One region of the Mesorhizobium sp. WSM3866 genome, then DNA from elsewhere that is predicted to be linked to it. Evidence: predicted binding sites of a transcription regulator. Region 1 holds the regulator's gene; the other holds the start of a gene.
The links. The regulator LexA, encoded in region 1, represses DNA repair genes until DNA is damaged. The targets are predictions, from matches to a motif close to TGTTCNNNNTGTGTTCNG.
Positions count from the first base shown of each region.

Region 2: a site for LexA is predicted at 2,291-2,308, ahead of recA (recombinase RecA). Genes of this name have one in related genera too.

Region 1 covers NZ_NSGC01000005.1:193,926-204,637, forward strand. Annotated here, with positions in the region: gene CK222_RS14005 (L,D-transpeptidase) at 82-1,206, opposite strand; gene secG (preprotein translocase subunit SecG) at 1,420-1,944, opposite strand; gene tpiA (triose-phosphate isomerase) at 2,106-2,873, opposite strand; gene CK222_RS14020 (peptidyl-prolyl cis-trans isomerase) at 3,018-4,910, shown strand; gene trpD (anthranilate phosphoribosyltransferase) at 4,907-5,917, shown strand; gene trpC (indole-3-glycerol phosphate synthase TrpC) at 5,919-6,734, shown strand; gene moaC (cyclic pyranopterin monophosphate synthase MoaC) at 6,737-7,216, shown strand; gene glp (gephyrin-like molybdotransferase Glp) at 7,218-8,423, shown strand; gene lexA (transcriptional repressor LexA) at 8,540-9,274, shown strand; gene CK222_RS14050 (ComEC/Rec2 family competence protein) at 9,268-10,712, opposite strand, start outside.
Region 2 covers NZ_NSGC01000005.1:385,438-396,149, reverse strand. Annotated here, with positions in the region: gene CK222_RS15045 (TfoX/Sxy family protein) at 1-176, shown strand, start outside; gene CK222_RS15040 (pseudouridine-5'-phosphate glycosidase) at 180-1,097, opposite strand; gene CK222_RS15035 (carbohydrate kinase family protein) at 1,147-2,085, opposite strand; gene recA (recombinase RecA) at 2,366-3,466, shown strand; gene alaS (alanine--tRNA ligase) at 3,735-6,404, shown strand; gene CK222_RS15020 (demethoxyubiquinone hydroxylase family protein) at 6,415-6,996, opposite strand; partial or broken gene CK222_RS33535 (glutathione S-transferase N-terminal domain-containing protein) at 7,115-7,231, opposite strand; gene CK222_RS31635 (hypothetical protein) at 7,233-7,970, opposite strand; gene CK222_RS15005 (NADP-dependent isocitrate dehydrogenase) at 7,974-9,185, opposite strand; gene CK222_RS15000 (RNA methyltransferase) at 9,389-10,228, shown strand; gene CK222_RS32285 (DUF805 domain-containing protein) at 10,308-10,712, shown strand, end outside.

The DNA.
Region 1 (10,712 bases):
CAGCGTCTTTCAACGCGACGCGCTTCGATCAAAGAAAAAGGGCCGGTGGTGCCGGCCCTTTCGGCAGTTTGCTTCAACGCGTTAGATAATAACGACCTTGGTGCCGATCTTGACGCGGCTGTAGAGATCCATGACGTGCTCGTTGATCATGCGGAAGCAGCCGTTGGAAGCGCTGGTTCCTATCGACTGCGGTGCAATGGTGCCGTGGATGCGCAGATGCGTGTCCTTCTTGCCGTCATAGAGGTAGATGGCGCGCGCGCCGAGCGGGTTTTCGCCGCCACCGGGCATGCCGTCCTTGTACTGGCCATAGTGCTTCGGCTCGCGCTTCTGCATGTCGAGCGTCGGGATCCAGCGTGGCCATTCCTGCTTGTCGCCGACGGCCACCGTCCCCTTGAACTGCAGGCCTTCACGGCCGACTGCGATGGCGTAGCGGCGCGCGGTGGAAAACGATTCGACGAGGTAGAGACGGCGAGCAGTCGTGTCGATGACGATCGTCCCGGGCTCATAGCCGGTGAAGGCGACGTCCTGCGGCACGAACTCCGGCTTCACCTTGAACGGCCTCTTGGCATCCTTCTTGGCGAGCGCCGAATCAAGCGCGCGGGTCTCCGGCAGATAGTTGATCGAGGTCACCGAGGAACCGCCGAACAGGCCGGCGAACAGCCCGCCGCTGCTCGCCCGCTTCTGGCCGGGTTGTTCGCTTCGCAACTCACCGTTGTTGCCGGTGGCCGTGATGTTCATCGCCTCGGCCGGGATTGGCTCCTCGGCCTGGAGCGAGGCGATCGGCGCCACGGGCGTGAGCGGTTCGATGATCTTGACGGTCTTCTTCCCGGGCTTCGCATCGGCCACTTCGGCCGGCGCGGCCGAACCCTTTTTGGAGAGCCATTCCTGACGCGCCGCATCCGCCTTGGCCTTGGCCGCCTCGCGCATCGCCAGCTTGCGGGCTTCGAGCGCCTTTTGCTTGGCCGCTTCCTTGTCGGCAGCGATCTTGGCCTCGAGCTTTTCGATCTGCGCGAGGTCGTCCGGAGTCGGGTTTTTCTTCTTCTTGAGAAGCCTCAGCTGCGATGCGTCGCTCTTGGCGGCGACGGGAATTGCGTCGGTCTTCTCTACCGACGGCGAAGCGGCCAGATTTGCCGGTGAGGCAAAGGCCGCGGAGCCCATGCCGAATACGGCACAGAATCCCAAAAGGATGAAGCTGCGAAGCTGCATGGCGAAGATCCGATTTTCTATGCTAGTTGCCCAACGGCGTCGCCCGGCGCCCCCCAAGGACGCCGAAAAGTGCCGCGCGCAATCTATAATCGATTAGCCAGCGCGCCCTCAAGCTGAGCGACGCGTTACATTTGGTTGAATCTTCGTGATCGAGCGGCATTTGCCGCGACTGTGTTCAAAGAACAACAGATCGCGGCAGCAATGCTTGTCCGGCTACTGGTTCGGAACCTGCGGGGTGACCGGCAAGGTAACGCCGTTCGCGGCCGGCGGCGTGGTCGGATTCGCAGGCGCCGGTGTTGCGGGAGCAGTGGCCGGGGCCGTGGTGGTGCCGCCATTCGACAGCGGCGTCGTGGTTGTCGTTCCGCCCGACGGGGCGGCCGGCGCGGTGCCGCCAGCCGGCGCCGCCGGCGGCGAGCTGCCCACCGGACCGGTGGCGCCCGGCAATTGGTTGAGCACGCCCTTGCCGGCATTGCCCGAGGTCGAAGCCGGTGCCCTGTCGAGGATGTCGATCGGCTTCTCGCCGTAGCGGGCAAGGATGGAGAGCGCGAGCGAGGTCACGAAGAAAGCCGCGGCCAGGATCGCAGTCGCGCGGGTAAGCGCGTTGGCTGCGCCCCGCGCCGTCATGAAACCGGAACCGCCACCAATGCCGAGACCGCCGCCTTCGGAGCGCTGCAGCAGCACCACGCCGACAAGGGCGAGCACGACCATAAGATGAACGACGATCAGTACCGTTTCCATAATTTATCCTGGCGAGGCCTTGCGCGGCCGCGCATACGACCGGTGATTTGGAGGCGGCTCCTTACAATGCTTTGGCGGCATTTCCAAGCCCGTGGCCGGGAATATGGGGAGCAATGCGGCCATTGCAACGATTTGGGCCGCGCCCCTGCCGCCGTCTGCGGCTATGACATGTGCATATAGGCTTCGGCAATGGCGAGGAAGTCGGCCGCCTTCAGGCTTGCGCCGCCGACCAGCGCGCCATCGACATTCTCGACGCCGAGCAGCTCCACAGCATTGGACGGCTTGACCGAACCGCCATAGAGAATGCGCATTCTGGCCGCGGCATCGCCGAGCAGCGCCGTCAGCTTGCCACGGATATGGGCATGCGCCTCGGCGACGTCGGCCGCGGTCGGCGTCAGGCCGGTGCCGATGGCCCAGACCGGCTCGTAGGCGATGATGGTGTTGGCGGCGGTGGCGCTCGCCGGCACCGAACCGTCGAGCTGGCGCGACAGGACATCGAGCGTCGCGCCGGATTCACGCTCGGCGCGCGTCTCGCCGATGCAGATGAGGGCCACCAGCCCTGCCCGCCAGGCGGCCGAAGCCTTGGCGTTGACGATCGCATCATCGTCGCTGCATTGCTCGCGCCGCTCGGAGTGGCCGACGATGACATGGCTTGCGCCGGCATCCTTCAGCATCTCGGCCGAAATCTCACCCGTATAGGCGCCGCTCTCCTTGGGGTGGCAATCCTCGCCGCCGGCGCGAACCGGTGTCCGCGAAAGGATCTCTGCGGCCTGGTGAAGCAAGGTGGCCGGAACGCAGACCAGGGCTTCCGTCTCCGCATCGAGGCCGCTCATGAAGCCGTTGCCGATCATCCTCAACTCGTTGAGCGAGGCCCTGGTGCCGTTCATTTTCCAGTTGCCGGCAACGAGCGGACGGATTCCAGGGGTCATGGCGTCGAGTTCTCCAGGCAACATAAGGCAGCGCCCTCACTACCAAAATCGGGCCACAAAGCAATCGACAGTGGGCCGGAAGGACGCTATTGCGCTTGTTTCAGAGTCGGCGCATGCGAAAATGCGCAAAGATCGGAAGTGGGCATGCTTGGTATTTTGAGAAGCGCGGCGGGCACCTGGGTCGCGAAAGCTTTGCTGTCCTTGCTGGTGGTGAGCTTTGCCGTCTGGGGTATTTCCGGGCGCCTGTCGGGAAGCTTGGCTGGCCATCATTCGGTGATTACCGCCGGCGGCACCACGGTTTCGATCAACGAATACCGCCTCGCCTACGATCGCCAGATCAACCTGCTGTCGCAGCAATATGGCCAGCGCATCACGCATGAACAGGCTAAGCTGCTCGGCCTCGACAACCAGGTCCTGGCGCAGCTCGTCTCCGGCGCCGTTCTCGACGAGCAGGCTCGCAAGCTCGGGCTTGGCCTTTCCAAGGACCGGCTGGCCGAGCTGACGCGCGAGGATCCGGCCTTCAAGGGTCCAGGCGGCCAGTTCGACCGCAGGACCTTCGAATATCTGCTGAGCCAGATCGGCATGCGACCCGAGGACTATCTGAAGAACCGCTCGCAAGTGGCGGTCCGCCAACAGATCGTCGAGGCGATTTCCGACGGCCTCAAGGCGCCGCAGACCTTCCTGAAGGCGGTCGCGCTCTATCGCGGCGAGGACCGCACGATCGACTATCTCGTCCTGCCGAAGACACTCGTCCAGCCGATCGAGGCGCCGTCCGACAGCGCGCTGAAAACCTATTTCGAAGCCAACAAGAAGAACTACGCCGCGCCGGAATACCGCAAATTCTCCTATATCCGGCTTGAGCCGCAGGACATCATGGACCCGACGGCGGTGACCGACAGCCAAGTCGCTGAGGACTACAACAAGAACAAGGCGCGCTATACGACACCCGAAATGCGCACCATCGAACAGCTGGTGTTCAAGACGCCGGACGCGGCCAAGGCGGCATTTGACTCCCTGAAGGCCGGCGCCACCTTCGACAAGATCGTCACCGCAGAGGGCAAGACGCAGGCCGACACCGTGCTCGGCACGCTGGCAAAGGACAAGATCGCCGACAAGGCGGTGGCCGACGCAGCCTTCTCGCTCAACGTCAACGAGGTCAGCCCGGTGGTTCAGGGCGCCTTCGGCCCGGTGCTCTTGCGCGTCACCGAAATCAAGCCGCAGGTGGTGAAGCCGCTTTCGGAAGTGTCCGACCAGATCCGCAAGGATCTTGCGCTCGGCGAGGCAAGCCGCGTCCTGCTCGACGTCCACGACAGCTACGAGGACACCCGCGCTTCCGGTGCCTCGCTTGCCCAGGCGGCCGACAAGCTAAAGCTCAAGGTCGTCACCATCGACGCCATCGACCGTACCGGCCAGCGGCCGGACGGCACGATCGTCAACGACCTGCCGCAATCGGCGGACCTCATCAAGGCCGTCTTCGAGGCCGAGCCGAACACCGAGAATGAAGGCCTGACCACTGCCGCCAACGGCTTCGTTTTCTATGAAGTCCAGTCGATCACGCCGGCGCGCGACCGCACGCTGGACGAGGTTCGCCAGAAGGTGGTGGCCGACTGGACCGCGGCCGAGACCGACAAGCGGCTCACCGCCAAGGCCGGGGAGTTGGAAAAGCGCCTCAAGGCCGGTGCGACGCTCGACGTGATCGCGGGCGAGTTGAAGCTCGAGAAGCAGACCAAGCGCGGCCTGAAGCGCGAAGCCGACGATGCCGATTTCGGCAAGGAGGGCGCGGCGGCCATGTTCGGCGTCGGCGAAGGCGGCACGGGCCTGATCCCCTCGCCCACCGGCGACGGTCAGATCCTGTTCAAGGTTGCCGAAGTCTTCGAACCTGCCGGCGCCGATGGCAGCTCTGTCCCGGAAGACGCGCAGAAATCTTTCAGCGCCGGCATATCCGACGACCTGCTCGATCAGCTGGTGGCGCAGCTGCAGTCGCAATATGACGTTCGTATCGATCCGGCCGCCGTTTCCCAAGCACAGACACGATGAGCGCGCTTAAGACATACATCGCCAAGGTCGCGACCGGCACCGCGCTCTCCTTCGAGGAAGCGCGCGAGGCCTTCGACATCATCATGTCGGGCGACGCGACGCCGGGGCAGATCGGTGGCTTCCTGATGGCGTTGCGCGTGCGCGGCGAGGCCGTGAGCGAGATCTCCGGCGCGGTCGCCACGATGCGCGCCAAGATGCTCCGCGTCGAAGCCCCGCGCGGCGCCATCGACATCGTCGGCACCGGCGGCGACAATTCGCATTCGGTCAACATTTCGACCGGATCGGCATTCGTCATCGCCGCCGCGGGTGTCCCGGTGGCCAAGCACGGCAATCGCGGCCTGTCCTCGCTGACCGGCGCGGCGGATGTGCTGATGGCGCTAGGCGTCAAAGTCGACATCGCACCGGAGACGATCGGCCGCTGCATCCAGGAAGCCGGCGTCGGCTTCATGTTCGCGCCAGCGCATCATCCGGCGATGAAGCATGTCGGTCCTGTCCGGGGCGAGCTCGGCACGCGCACCATCTTCAATCTGCTCGGGCCGCTGTCGAATCCAGCCGGCGTCGGCCGGCAGATGGTTGGCGTCTTCCTGCCCGAATGGATCATGCCGGTGGCTGAGACGCTGAAGGCGCTGGGTACCGATCATGCCTGGATCGTGCACGGCGACGGTTATGACGAGATCACCACCACGGGCGAGACGCAGGTCGCAGAGCTCGCCGGCGGCGAGATCCGCACCTTTACCCTCACTCCGGAAGCGGTCGGACTGAAGCGGCATAACAAGGAAGATCTGCGCGGCGGCGAAGCGGCCTACAATGCCAGGGCATTGCGCGATATGCTGGGCGGCGCTGCCGGCGCTTATCGCGACACTGTGCTGATGAATGCCGGCGCCGGGCTGGTGGTGGCCGGCAAGGCGACCACGCTCGGCGATGGCATCGAGGCAGCAGCGCAGGCCATTGACAGCGGCCGGGCGCTGGCGGTGCTCGACAAGCTCATCGAGATTTCGAACGGTTAGAATTTTGTCCGATATCCTGCGCAAGATCGAAGCCTACAAGCGCGATGAGATCGCCGCCGCAAAGCTCAGCGCGCCGCTTGCCGAGGTCAAGGCGAAGGCCAAGGATGCGGAACCCCCGCGCAGCTTCCTTGCGGCGCTTGAGGCCAAGCGGAAGGCTGGCGGCTTCGCGCTGATTGCGGAGATCAAGAAGGCCAGCCCTTCCAGGGGCTTGATCCGCGCCGACTTCGACCCGCCGGCGCTCGCCAGGGCCTACCAGCAAGGCGGTGCTGCCTGTCTTTCGGTGCTGACCGACGCACCGTCCTTCCAGGGCGCGCCCGGCTTTCTGACCGCAGCGCGCGCCGCCGTTGGCCTGCCCGCCCTGCGCAAGGATTTCCTCTTCGACCCGTATCAGGTTCATGAAGCCCGCGCCTGGGGCGCGGACGCGATCCTCATCATCATGGCGAGCGTCGACGACGCCTTGGCCAGTGAATTGGAAGCCACGGCCTTCGATCTCGGCATGGACGCGCTGGTCGAGGTGCATGACGAACAGGAGATGGAACGCGCGCTTCGCCTCTCGTCGCGGCTGATCGGCATCAACAACCGCGATTTGAGAACCTTCGAAACCAGCCTCGACGTTTCCGAGCGGCTTGCCGCCATGGTCCCGGACGACCGGCTGCTGGTCAGCGAGAGCGGCATTTTCACCCATCAGGACTGCCGGCGGCTGGAAAAGAGCAAGATCGGCACTTTCCTCGTTGGCGAAAGCCTGATGCGGCAGGCCGACGTGGCCGCCGCGACCGCCCTTCTGCTGACGGGCAAGGCGCCTGCCGAGGCCGTTTGAGGATGCCCGCGCTTACGCATCTCGGCGCCAAGGGCGAAGCCAACATGGTCGATGTCGGCGGCAAGGCCGAGACGACGCGCACGGCCATCGCCGAAGGGTATGTCACCATGCAGCCGGAAACGCTGGAGATGATCCTGGCCGGCGACGCCAAGAAAGGCGACGTGCTGGGCACGGCGCGCCTCGCCGGCATCATGGCGGCCAAGAAGACGCATGAGCTCATCCCGCTTTGCCATCCCCTCCTTCTCACCAAGGTGTCCGTCGAGATCGAGCCCGACCACGCGCTTCCCGGCCTGAGGGTCAGCGCGCTTGCCAGGGTTACCGGCAAGACCGGGGTGGAAATGGAGGCGCTGACCGCGGCGTCGGTCGCCTGCCTCACCATCTACGACATGGCCAAGGCAGCGGACCGCGGCATGGCGATTTCCGGCATCAGGCTGGTCGAGAAAACCGGCGGCAAGTCGGGCGACTACAAGGTAGGTCCTTAGCATGGCTTTGCTTCCAGTCGCTGACGCGCTCCAACGCCTGTTGGACGGCGCGACCGCGCTGCCAGGCGAAAGCGTGCCGCTGGCCGACGCGTCCGGCCGGGTGCTGGCCGACCCCGTGGTGGCTCTGCGCACCCAGCCGCCCTTCAATGCGTCGGCGATGGACGGCTACGCCGTACGGGCCGCCGACGTAGCCTCGGCGCCGGCCCGGCTCTCCGTGATTGGCATGGCCCCCGCCGGGCGTGGCTTCACCGGCTCTGTCGGCAAGGGCGAGGCCGTGCGCATCTTCACCGGCGCGCCGCTCCCCGAAGGCGCCGATACCATCGTTATCCAGGAGAATGTCCGCGATCTCGGCGGCGGCGGCATCGAAGTGACCGAGCCGACCGTGGAGGGACGAAACGTCCGTCGCCGCGGCCTCGACTTCTGCGAGGGCGACCTGCTCCTCGAAAAAGGCCGCCAGCTCGATCCGGCGGCGCTTTCGCTGGCGGCATCGGCCAACCATCCGAGTCTCAACGTGGTGCGGCAGCCGCTGCTCGCCATCATCGCCACCGGCGATGAATTGCTGCCGCCGGGCAGCGCGCTCGGCCCCGACCAGATCATCTCGTCGAATGCCTGTGGCGTCACAGCTACGGCCCAGTCGGTCGGCGCGCGCGCGCTCGACCTCGGCATCGCCGCCGACCGCAAGGACGCGATCGCGGCCCTGGTCAAGAAGGCGGTCAAGGCCGGCGCCGACGTCATCGTCACGCTTGGCGGCGCCTCCGTCGGCGACCACGACTTGATCCATGACGTGCTGACCGGCGAAGGCATGCAGCTCGACTTCTGGAAGATCGCCATGCGTCCCGGCAAGCCGCTGATGTTTGGCCGGCTCGGCGACATTCGCTGCATCGGCCTGCCCGGCAATCCGGTCGCAAGCCTGGTCTGCTCGCAGCTGTTCCTGAAGCCGCTTCTGGCGCGGCTGGGCGGCCGGTCCTGCCGTCAGGAAATCCGCACGGCCCGGTTAGGCGTCGCAATGCACGCCAACGATCTCAGGCAGGACTATGTGCGCGCCGTGGTCCGCGAAGATGCGGGGGCGTTGATCGCAACACCGTTCGGCATCCAGGATTCCTCGATGTTGAGGATGCTCGCCGATGCCAATGGCCTGATCGTGCGCCAACCCTTCGCACCGGCGGCTGAAGCCGGCGAGGAATGCAGCGTTCTGATGTTACGCTGAACAAAACGTCAACACATTCACTAAACTTTAAACGGTTGCGGAACACAACTGGAACAGATAGTGTTTGTTCTGGGTTTGTTTTTCTGATTCTGGTTTCAGAACCCATGGGGGCCGCCATGCTGACGCGCAAACAACATGAACTGCTGATGTTCATCCATGAACGGCTCAAGGAAAGCGGCATTCCGCCGTCTTTCGATGAGATGAAGGAAGCGCTCGACCTTGCCTCGAAATCGGGCATCCACCGCCTGATCACGGCGCTGGAGGAGCGCGGTTTCATTCGCCGGCTTCCGAACCGGGCGCGTGCCCTTGAAGTGCTGCGCCTACCTGACTCGATCGCGCCCGGCCTCAATGCGGCGAAGAAGTTCTCGCCGAGCGTCATCCAGGGCGGCCAAGGCAATCTCGGCCGCCAGATCAAACCCGCGGCGCCCGCCCGCACGCCGACGCCCAGCAATGACGACGACGCCGTTTCAGCCGTCTCCATCCCGGTGATGGGTCGCATTGCCGCCGGCGTGCCGATCGACGCCATCCAGCACCAGACGCATTCGATCACAGTGCCGCCGGACATGATCGCGGGCGGCGAGCACTACGCGCTCGAGGTCAAAGGCGACTCGATGATCGAGGCCGGCATCTTCGACGGCGACACGGTCATCATCCGCAACGCCAGCACTGCGAGCCCCGGGGAGATCGTCGTGGCGCTGGTCGATGACGAGGAGGCGACGCTGAAGCGCTTCCGCCGCAAGGGCGCCTCCATCGCGCTCGAGGCTGCCAATCCGGCCTATGAGACGCGCATCTTCGGTCCCGATCGCGTGAAGGTTCAGGGCAAGCTCGTCGGGCTCATCCGCCGCTACTGAGGGGGCTGCGGCTTGGCTTCCGGCTTCTCGGGCTTCTTGTAAGGCGCCAACCCCCTCGCCTCACGCGAGTAGCGCCGCTGTTCGTGCCAAGGGCGGTACGGTTTTTCGACGGCGTATTGAATGGTTGCTCGCGCCGTCGCCGATTGCGGATCGAAGAAGACGGCGGCACTGCCGTCGCGCGCGAGCTGCCGCTTGGTGACGACGAGGATACGCGGATCGTGGCAGGGATTGTAGGCCGTGGCGTCGTTGATGACGATGAGGTCTGCGAAGTCGCAGGCAGGCCGGGCAGCTTCGCGGTTCTCGGCGAGCGCGACGATCGCGCCTGATGGATGCCGGCCAATGCAGAGATCGCCCGTGCAGTAAAAGGGCGATCCAGGCGGCAGGTCGACCGGATCGGCCAAGTCCAGCGTGCCCTTGGCGAATGTCTCCGGCGGCACGATCGTTTCGGCCTTGAGCGCACGTTTCCAGTTATCGGTGGTGAACTCGTTGGAGCGGGCGCGATTGATGGCGAGTTCGCCGCCGCCGATCGGCATCGCCACCAGATGCGCGTCCTCCGAGATCAGCAGGTCCGGCGTGCGCACCTGCGGGATGATCATCACGGCCGCGGCAGCGAAAGGAATTGCGGCCAGCCTGAACCAGGTAGTCGCCATCGTGGCGATGACGAGCGCGATCGTCGCCAGCAGCACCGAATGGATCGAGATCAGGCCCACGGCATCGACCGGCGACCACTCCGAAATCCACGCCGAGATCGCGATCATCGCCGCCAGGCCCTTGCCCATCAAATAGAGGAAGGGCCCGTCGAAGCCGAACGGCATCATGACCGCGCTGGCGACGGCGAGAAACATCACGATCGTGACGATCGGCATGATCGCGAGATTGGCCAGCAGGCTGAGCGGCGAGACGCGCTGGAAATGCCAGATGGCAAACAGCGCCGTGGCACTTCCGGCAATGATCGACGTCATTGCGGCGCCACCTGCTCCGACTGCCAGTTTGTGCGACATGAACCGCAGGAACGAACGCTTGTCCGGCGGCGCTCTCACCTTGCCGGCGCGGTAGTCGGACCAGCCGGCATAGGCGCCGACAAGGGCGGCGGTTGCCGCGAACGACATCTGAAAGCTCGGGCCAACCACTTCATGCGGCGACACCAGGATGACGGCGATGGCCGAGATCGCCAAGTTGCGCATCGTCAGCGCGGCTCGGTCGAAAAGCACGGCGATCAGCATGACGGCCAGCATGATGAAGCTTCGCTCGGCGGCGACCACCACGCCGGAGATGACGAGATAGGCGGCGATCGACATAAGCGCGATTGTCGCGGCATATTTCTTCACCGGCCGGCGTGACGAAAAATCCGGGAACAGCGCAAAGGCGCCGCGCAGCAGAAGCATGACCGTGCCGGCGACCAGCGCCATGTGCAGGCCCGAAATCGAGATGATGTGAT
Region 2 (10,712 bases), 190 kb from region 1:
CGATCCCCGAATTCGAGGCCGCTGGCTGTAGCCAATGGACCTATACCGGCTCGCGGCACGGCAAGGAGGTGGCGATGCCCTATTGGAGCGTTCCCGACAGCGCCTTCGACGATCCCGACGAAATGGCGGTCTGGGCGCGGCGCGCTTATGAAGCGGGGCGGCGCGCGGGCAGATAAGGCCTACAGCGCCTTCGCGATCTCCGCCGCCAGCCGCGCATTGTTCTCGACCAGCGCGATGTTGGTCTTGAGGCTGCGGCCGCCGGTGAGCTCCAAAATCTTCGACAGGAGGAACGGCGTCACGGCTTTGCCGGTGATGTTCTGCGCTTCGGCCGCCTTCTGCGCGGCCTGGATGTAGCCGTCCATCTCGGCTGCCGGGATCTCGTCGTTCTGCGGCACCGGGTTGGCGACCAGAATGCCGCCGCCCAAGCCCAGCGCCTGCCGCGTGCGGTAGAAATGTGCGATATCTTCAGGCGCATGCAACGTCAGCGGCGCGCGGAAGGGCGATTGCCTGGACCAGAACGCCGGCATGGTCTCGCAGCCATGGCCGATGACTGGCACGCCGCGCGTCTCCAGCACTTCCAGCGTCTTTTCGATGTCGAGGATCGCCTTGGCGCCGGCCGACACGACGATGACCGGCGTGCGCGCCAGCTCGTCGAGATCGGCCGAGATGTCGAAACTCTTTTCGGCGCCCTTGTGGACGCCGCCGATGCCGCCGGTGGCGAAGACCTTTATGCCAGCCATGTGCGCGGCGATCATGGTGGCGGCCACGGTGGTGCCGCCGATGCGCTTTTGGGCGACGGCAAAGCCGATATCGGCACGCGACAGCTTCATGGCGTCGCCGGTCATGGCAAGCGATTCGCGCTCGCCATCGGAAAGGCCAAGCTTGATGCGTCCTTCGACCACGGCGATCGTCGCCGGCACGGCGCCGCTCTCGGCGATGATCTGCTCGACCTTGGCGGCCATCGCGCCATTGTCGGGGTATGGCATACCGTGGGTAATAATGGTGCTTTCCAGCGCCACCACAGGCCGCCCGGCGGCAAGCGCCTCCGCCACTGGCGGATGAATGTCGATGAAGGGGCGGGCGGTTTCGGGCGTCATGTCCGTTCTCCACTCCGGAGAAAACACTCCGGCAAGATAGTTTGTGGCCCTATGCCACCACCCGTGCCTCGGGCACAAGGGCAAGCGCCTGGCCAAAACTGCCGGCGGTGAAAGACGGTACCGCCTCGGCGCTCTCGATGGCGAGCATCGCCGCGGCAACACCTTCGCGCAGTGCCTTCCGCAAAGGCAGCCCGCGCAGCAGCGCGGCAACCGTTGCTCCGGTCAGGGCGTCGCCGGCGCCGGTTACGTCGGAAACTCGTCGCGGGGCGGGTGGGTCGATGGCGAAGACGCCCGATTGGTCGAAGCCGAGCACCGGAGCACTGCCGGCCGTGATCACGCCTGCCGTCAAGCTCAGCCGCCTGAGTTCCCCGACAAGATCGCGGCCGGAAATATCCGCACCAGCCAGCGCCGCCGCCTCTCGGCGGTTCATGAACAGCAGCGAAAGATTGCCGAGCAGCGGCGCTAGCCGCACCACCTTGGCCGGCGAGATGGCGATGGCGAAAATCGGCCTGTCGCCGGCTTGCGCAACCAGACGCTCGAGGGCCGCCGTTGGCAGGTTCGCGTCGCAGAGGATCGCGTCTGCCTCGGCGATCGCCTCGCGCGCCTTGGCGCGGCGGATCTGCTTGGGGAAGGCGAGGTCGTAAAGGCCCATATCGGCAAAGCCGACGATCAACTCCCCCTCGCTGTCGATCAGCGCAGTGTAGCTCGGCGTCGTGCGGTCGAGGAACACCGCCGAAAGGTCGGCGATGCCGGCCTCGTCGATCGCCGATGCGACGGTCTCACCCGCCGCATCGCCGCCGCGCACCGAAAGCAGCGAGGCCGAGACGCCGCGCTTCACAATGCTGCGCAGCGCGTTGAAGACGCCGCCGCCGACATCCTCGCGCATGATGCCGGGATTGGATGCGGCGGGCACGTAAGGGCCCGAGACCTGGCCGCGCCGGTCGATATGGGCGCCGCCCAGCGCCAGGATGTTTGGGGATGTCGGCATGCCGCGGAGGTGACCTCGTTGATTGTTTGCGTGCGCACACTAGGTTTCCGCGCATCGCCCCGCAATCGGGTCGCGATTCGGGCCGCCCGGATAACGAGATCTCGCTTGGATCAGCAGCACTGGTTCACGCCATCTCTAGTGAGACAAAAATAGAACAAATCCAGATATTATTTGTTTTCCAGTCATTTGCTGCCTCTTGCCAGATGAGAACAAAAAAGGTACAAACTGGCAGGGATCACGGATTGTCCGGCCTTCATTGACGACCAAGGGGTGATGTATCATGGCTCAGAATAGTTTGCGGCTTGTAGAGGATAAGGCAGTGGACAAATCAAAGGCTCTGGATGCGGCGCTGTCGCAAATCGAGCGCGCTTTCGGCAAGGGCTCGATCATGCGGCTCGGCGCCAATGAGCAGGTGGTCGAGATCGAAACCGTGCCGACGGGATCGCTCGGGCTGGACATCGCGCTCGGCGTTGGCGGGCTGCCGCGCGGCCGCATCATCGAAATCTACGGGCCGGAAAGCTCGGGCAAGACGACGCTGGCGCTGCACACGGTTGCGGAAGCCCAGAAGAAGGGCGGTATCTGCGCCTTCGTCGATGCCGAGCACGCGCTCGATCCGGTCTATGCCCGCAAGCTCGGCGTGGACCTCGAAAACCTCCTGATCTCGCAGCCCGACACGGGTGAGCAGGCGCTGGAGATCTGCGACACGCTGGTGCGCTCCGGCGCAATCGACGTTCTGGTGGTCGATTCGGTGGCGGCGCTGACGCCGCGCGCCGAAATCGAGGGCGAGATGGGCGACGCGCTGCCCGGCCTGCAGGCCCGCTTGATGAGCCAGGCGCTGCGCAAGCTGACCGCGTCAATCTCGCGCTCCAACACCATGGTCATCTTCATCAACCAGATCCGTATGAAGATCGGCGTCATGTTCGGCTCGCCGGAAACCACGACCGGCGGCAACGCGCTGAAATTCTACGCCTCGGTGCGCCTCGACATCCGCCGCATCGGCTCGGTCAAGGATCGCGACGAAGTGGTCGGCAACCAGACCCGCGTCAAGGTGGTGAAGAACAAGCTGGCTCCGCCCTTCAAGGTGGTCGAGTTCGACATCATGTATGGCGAGGGCGTGTCGAAGACCGGCGAGCTCGTCGATCTCGGGGTCAAGGCCGGCGTGGTCGAGAAGTCGGGCGCCTGGTTCTCCTACAATTCGCAGCGTCTCGGTCAGGGCCGTGAGAACGCCAAGCTTTTCCTGCGCGACAATCCGGACACGGCGCGCGAGATCGAGCTGGCGCTGAGGCAGAATGCCGGGCTGATCGCCGAAAAATTCCTCGAGAACGGCGGCTCCGAAGGCGGTGGTGACGACAGCTTCGAGGACGAGGCTGGCGCGATGTAGGCACTGCCGGAGTTCGGCCATAATCCGGATCCATTATCTAAAGCTGATGTAATCGAGTTCCCTAGTACTGCGTTCGAACCGCCGGCCTTCGTGCCGGCGGTTTACGTTTGGGGGCGAGGGCACAGGCCGCCCAGCCGGAGGATTGGCCTTGGTTCCGTGTTTCTGGACAGGGTCAAGAGCTACGGCTAAAAGGCCAATCTATCTTCTGACACACGAAAGCCCATTTGCCGCCGGCCTGGCCGGCGGTTTTCGCGAAAAGGCAGTATCCATGAGTGGCGTGAACGAGATCCGGTCGACATTCCTCGACTACTTCCGCAAGGAGGGTCATGAGATCGTTGCCTCCAGCCCGCTGGTGCCGCGCAACGATCCGACGCTGATGTTCACCAACGCCGGCATGGTGCAATTCAAGAACGTGTTCACCGGCCTGGAGAAGCGGTCCTATTCGCGCGCCGCGACCGCGCAGAAGAGCGTGCGCGCCGGCGGCAAGCACAACGATCTCGACAATGTCGGCTACACCGCGCGCCATCTCACCTTTTTCGAGATGCTCGGCAATTTCTCGTTCGGCGATTATTTCAAGGAGCGCGCGATCGAGCTTGCCTGGAACCTGATCACCAAGGAATTCGGCCTGCCGAAGGACAAGCTTCTGGTCACCGTCTATCACACAGACGACGAGGCGGCCGGCTATTGGAAGAAGATCGCCGGCTTCTCGGACGATCGCATCATCCGCATTCCGACCTCTGACAATTTCTGGGCGATGGGCGACACCGGTCCCTGTGGTCCGTGCTCGGAGATATTCATCGATCGCGGCGAGCATATCTGGGGCGGTCCGCCCGGCAGCCCGGAAGAGGACGGCGACCGGTTCCTCGAATTCTGGAACCTGGTGTTCATGCAATATGAGCAGGTGACGAAAGACGAGCGCATCGACCTGCCGCGCCCGTCGATCGACACCGGCATGGGCCTGGAGCGCATGGCTTCGATCCTTCAGGGAGTGGAGAGCGTCTTTGAGACCGACCTGTTCCGGCATTTGATCGATGCGGCATGCTCGGCGCTCGGGCACGGTCACAACCAGGAGAATGCAGCATCGTTCCGCGTGATCGCGGATCATTTGCGCTCGTCATCCTTCCTGGTGGCCGACGGCGTGCTGCCCTCCAATGAAGGCCGCGGCTATGTGCTGCGTCGCATCATGCGTCGTGCCATGCGCCATGCGCAACTGCTCGGCGCCAAGGAGCCCCTGATGTGGAAGCTGGTGCCGGCGCTGGTACGCGAGATGGGCCAGGCCTATCCGGAACTGGTGCGTGGCGAAGCGCTGATCACCGAGACGCTGAAGCTCGAGGAGACGCGCTTCCGCAAGACGCTGGTCCGCGGTCTCGGCCTGCTTTCGGAGGCGACGGAACAGCTACACGCCGGCGACATGCTGGATGGCGAGACGGCCTTCAAGCTCTACGACACCTATGGCTTCCCGCTCGACCTGACGCAGGATGCGCTGCGCCAACGCGACATCTCGGTCGATCTTGCCGGCTTCACCGCTGCGATGGAGCGGCAGAAGGCGGAAGCGCGCGCGCACTGGGCGGGGTCGGGCGAAGCGGCGACCGAGACGGTCTGGTTCCCGGTGCGCGAGCAGACCGGCGCCACCGATTTCCTCGGTTACGAGACGGAAGAGGCGGAAGGCCTGATCCAGGCCCTGGTCAAGGATGGCAAGATCGTCGACAGCGCGGGGCAGGGCGACGCGGTTGCGGTCGTCGTCAACCAGACGCCGTTCTATGGCGAATCCGGTGGTCAGATGGGCGATAGCGGCATGATTTCCGGCGACGGCTTCTCGATCGAGGTCACCGACACGCAGAAGAAGGCCGACGGGCTTTTCGTGCATTTGGGCAAGGTGACGCGCGGTACGATCAAGACCGGCGCTGCCGTGGAGCTAAAGGTCGATCACGCGCGCCGTTCGAAGCTGCGCGCCAATCACTCCGCGACGCATCTCATCCACGAGGCGCTGCGTGAGGTGCTGGGCACCCATGTCGCGCAGAAGGGTTCGCTGGTCGCGCCTGATCGCCTCCGCTTCGACATCTCCCACAACAAGCCGATCTCGGCCGAGGAGCTCGAGGATGTCGAGCGCATGGCCAACGAGATCGTCGTGCAGAACAGCCCGGTGACGACGCGGCTGATGTCGGTGGACGATGCCATTGCCGAGGGCGCGATGGCGCTGTTCGGCGAGAAATACGGCGACGAGGTGCGCGTCGTTTCGATGGGCACCGGCCTGCACGGCGCCAAGGCCAACCGTCCCTATTCGGTCGAGCTCTGCGGCGGCACGCATGTCAGGTCGACCGGCGATATCGGCCTTGTGCGCATCCTGTCGGACAGCGCGGTCGCCGCCGGCGTGCGCCGCATCGAGGCGCTGACCGGCGAGGCGGCGCGCAAGCATCTCGACGAGCAGGACAAGCGCCTGAAGGCAGCCGCGGCGACCTTGAGGATCTCGCCGGCCGACGTTCCGGCGCGTGTCGAGACTTTGCTCGAGGAGCGCAAGAAACTCGAGAAAGAGCTCACCGAGGCGCGCAAGAAACTGGCCCTTGGCGGCGGCGCGGCCGTTGCCGATGCTCCGGCCACCAACGAGACGGTTGCGGGTGTCGGCTTCCTCGGCAAAGCGGTCAGCGGTGTCGCGCCGAAGGACCTGAAGCCGCTTGCGGATGCCGGCAAGAAGACGCTGGGCTCCGGCGTGGTCGTCTTTATCGGCGCCGGCGAGGACAACAAGGCGAGCGTGGTGGTCGGCGTCACCGACGACTTGACCGGCCGCTTCAGCGCTGTCGATCTCGTCCGTGTTGCGTCCGCCGCGCTTGGCGGGCAGGGCGGCGGCGGGCGTCCCGATATGGCGCAAGCCGGCGGCCCCGACGCCTCCAAGGCGGACGACGCCATCGCGGCGGTAAAGGCGGCGCTCGAAGCCGCTTAGTGTTCCTGTGTCAGGAAGGCTTTGCCGCTTTCAGGGCGCGCGCCATTCTGACAGAGTCGCCCCAGGTGGACAGCCAGATGAGGCAATCCGTGGCGACGGCGATCGCCGCGCGCAGGAGGAGAAGCAGCGGGCCTGGTGCCAGCAGATGCTCCTCGGCGTGACGCAGATGGGCCAGCTCTTCCTCGCGGATCGACAGGATGATGGCGTGCAGTCCGGGATCGCGCCCGGCTAGATAGTAGAGCTGGTCGTCAAGATGGCGGTGCACGGTCGCTTCGACAGCGGCGGTGCATGCCCAGATGCCTTGTGGGCCGAGCAGGGCGGTGAGAAAGCCCAACAGCCAGCCGCCCCAGCTCCAGAACTGCATGACGCGACATGGACGCGAGTTTCGCATTGGCATGGCGGCACGGAAGGCGGCGCAATGCTGGCGCTCGTGTCCAAGCATCTCCGACAAAGACGGCACGCAATCGCGCCAAAAGTGCCGGGCGACAAAGATTTGCGCTGAATAGATCCTGATCGCTCCAAACTCGCCTGCGTGGTTGACCCGGACTATCCTGGCTGTGGTCAGCGCTTCGCGACCGGAAAGCTCATGCATTGGAGAAGCTTGCCCGCCTGACGATGCGATCCCACCGGTCCTGCAAGTCTGGAAAGCGGGCAAGCAGCTTTCGCCCTTCGGCGACCTTGAGGAAATAGCCGATAATTGACGCCCTTTCGGCCGTGAAGATGTCGAGAGGGACGAGCTCGTAGTCGACGCCCTTTTGATTGAGCGCCATTCGCGCGATGCGGACATAGACGCTGTAATGGGCGCCGTAGAGAAGAGGCTTTGCCACTTCATTCCTCTTTGGCTTGGCTGTCCCGTATCCAGACGCGCAGGGTGCCGGTGGTCTGAAAGCCGCAGTCCAGTGCGTCATCCAGCCCGCCGCCGCGTTCATACCCGACCAGCGCGCGACTTTCAGCAAACGTATTGGCTGCGGCTTGCACAGCATCTCGATAGGTCGAATTGCCATCCGTGGCAAAGACATTTGACAACCCGATCACGAGCTCGGATCTATTGGCTATGCAGCCGGCGGTGAAGCCGTCGGCCGTCCGTCGGCCAAGGATGGCGATGGCAGGGTCGGCCAGAACTGCGGTCGGAAAGACACGGCCGCTGGAGGAACCTGCGCCATCCGTCCAGGCAAGTTCCCACATCTCCAAGCTGGCTGCGTCCCCAACACGTTCCCAACCGGAGGGGGTCGTCGTTGGACGCCTTAGGTCCATCCAGATCCAGCTTGCTTCGAAGAGTTGGCTGAACCCGAGCGGTCGGAGATCCAGACGGCAGAAGCAATCCTTGACCGAAAAGCTGGTGGCAAGAACAGATGTCAGTCTGGCTATTTCTGCAAGTTGGATCGGTATGGCATCGGCATCCAAAGTGGCGGCATTGGGGTAGTAAGGAGGTGCTTGCTCATCGCTGGACCAGACGGAGCGGCTCCTCCGGCCGCTTAGCCCGTGCACCTTGAAAATAGCCTGGCAGAGGTCGGCATTGTTGCCAGCGCAAAGGCGACCCCTTTCGCTGGCAACAAGGCTCGGCACTTCTTACCCCATCGCCTTCTGCAGGTTCTCGTCGATCTTGTCGAGAAAGCCGGTGGTCGACAGCCAGGGCTGGTCGGGGCCGATCAGCAGCGACAGGTCCTTGGTCATGAAGCCGCCCTCGACGGTCTGGATGCAGACCTTTTCCAGCGTCTCGGCAAAGCGCTTGAGCTCGGCATTGCCGTCGAGCTTGGCGCGGTGGGCCAAGCCACGCGTCCAGGCGAAGATCGAGGCGATCGAGTTGGTCGAGGTTTCCTCGCCCTTCTGATGCTGGCGGTAGTGGCGGGTAACGGTGCCGTGGGCGGCTTCCGCTTCCACGGTCTTGCCGTCCGGCGTCATCAGCACCGAGGTCATCAGGCCGAGCGAGCCGAAGCCCTGCGCCACGGTGTCGGATTGCACGTCGCCGTCATAATTCTTGCAGGCCCAGACATAGCCGCCCGACCATTTCAGGCTGGAGGCGACCATGTCGTCGATCAGGCGGTGCTCGTACCAAAGTTTTCTCGCCTTGAACTCGGCCTCGAATTCCTTCTCGTAGACCTCCTGGAAGATGTCCTTGAAGCGGCCGTCATAGGCTTTGAGAATCGTATTCTTGGTCGAGAGATAGACCGGGAAGTTGCGCAGCAGGCCATAGTTCAGCGAGGCGCGAGCGAATTCGCGGATCGACTCGTCGAGATTGTACATGGCCATGGCGACGCCGGCGCCCGGCGCATCGAAGACGTCATGCTCGATCACCTGGCCGTCCTCGCCGACGAATTTGATTGTCAGCTTCCCCTTGCCCGGGAAGCGGAAGTCGGTGGCGCGGTATTGGTCGCCGAAGGCGTGACGGCCGACGACGATCGGCTTGGTCCAGCCGGGCACCAGGCGCGGCACGTTCTTCATGATGATCGGCTCGCGAAAGATGGTGCCGCCGAGGATGTTGCGGATGGTGCCGTTGGGCGACTTCCACATTTTCTTCAGCTTGAATTCCTCGACGCGCTGCTCGTCGGGCGTGATCGTCGCGCATTTCACGCCGACGCCGTATTTCTTGATGGCGTTGGCCGAGTCGACGGTCACCTGGTCATTGGTGGCGTCCCGGTTCTCGATCCCTAGATCGAAATAGTCCAGCTTGATGTCGAGATAGGGGTGGATCAGCTTGTCCTTGATGAACTGCCAGATGATGCGGGTCATCTCGTCGCCGTCGAGCTCGACGACCGGGTTCGCCACCTTGATCTTCGCCATGGAAAAATGCCTCGTTGCTGGGGATCTGAACGGCCTTGCCCGTGGCTTCGGCCGAGGTTGGGCAGCGTATATCAAAGCCTTTTTGAGCGCGCAAACCGCGATCAGCCGATCGCAGACCGGTGTCGCGCTTGTGAATGCTTCATTTTCAGGCCCGGATGTGGCAGGGGACGCCGAAACGCCGCAAACCTCATGTACGGAGAGCCATGCCAGCCGCAAACGACACCGCCAAGACCGCCGGACCGGCGATCATCCTTGTCGAGCCGCAACTCGGCGAGAATATCGGCATGGTCGCGCGCGCCATGGCGAATTTCGGCCTTTCTGAGCTGCGCCTGGTCAATCCGCGCGACGGCTGGCCGAGCGAGAAGGCGCGCGCCGCCGCCAGCCGCGCCGACCACGTCATCGATGCGACAACGGTGTTCGACGACCTTGCCTCGGCAGTGGCCGACCTCAACTTCGTCTTCGCCACCACCGCCCGCGAGCGTGACGGCTTCAAGCCGGTGCGCGGTCCGGTGGATGCGGGCAGGGCGCTCCGGGCCCGCGAGCAGGCGGGGCTGCGCACCGGAATTCTGTTCGGCCGTGAACGTTTTGGCCTCTACAATGAAGAGGTTGGTCTGGCTGACGAGATCGTCACCTTTCCCGTCGATCCCGGCTTCTCCTCGCTCAACATCGCACAGGCCGTGCTTTTGATGTCCTATGAATGGATGAAATCCGGCCTTGCCGAAGAGACCGCGACCAACTTCGCCGGACCGGAGCTCGTTCCGGCGACCAAGGAACAGCTGCACAGCCTGTTCACCTATCTCGAAGGCGCTCTTGAGGCGCGCGGCTATTTCCGCCCGGAAGAGAAGAGGCCTAAGATGGTCGACAATCTGCGCGCCGTGCTGACGCGGGCGGGATTCGCTGAGCCCGAGTTGAAGGTGCTGCGCGGCATCATCTCGTCGCTCGACAGGTTCTCGCCGGCAATGCCGCGCGGCGACGGCTCACCGGGGAATGATCCGAGGCGGGCGCCGGCTACGCGCAAACGAACAACGGACAAAGAAAGTTAAAATCCGTAAGCTCCGAACCTTCAAGGTAACCGAATATTATGCGGTTTGGCTCATCGTTCTCGAAACGATGGGGCAGCAGATGTTTACGTCCAATATTGGCCGTCTGCATTTCTTCTTCTATTCGCTAGGTTTGTTCATAGCGGAAGCGGTAGCGATCGTGCTCTGCATTGCCGCAACGACCGGCTTCGCGGGATTGATCAATTCGATGCCGGGTCCGTCGCGGCAAAGCCTGGCCGGCGCCGCGCTTGTTGTGTCGCTCGTCTTCGTCGCGCTGCGCGGCAACATCGCATGGCGCCGCAGCCGCGATGCCGATGGTTCAGGCTGGATCCTCTGGTCCTATATCGTCTTTTCCGGCATCTATGGCTTGCTGCAGGCGGGCACGCTTCTGGTTATCGATTTTGGCAATCCTGAGAGCGCGCCCGGTGGCCTGAACCTGCTCGGCCTTGCCATATTCGGCCTCTGGTGCACGATCCTGTGGGCAAAG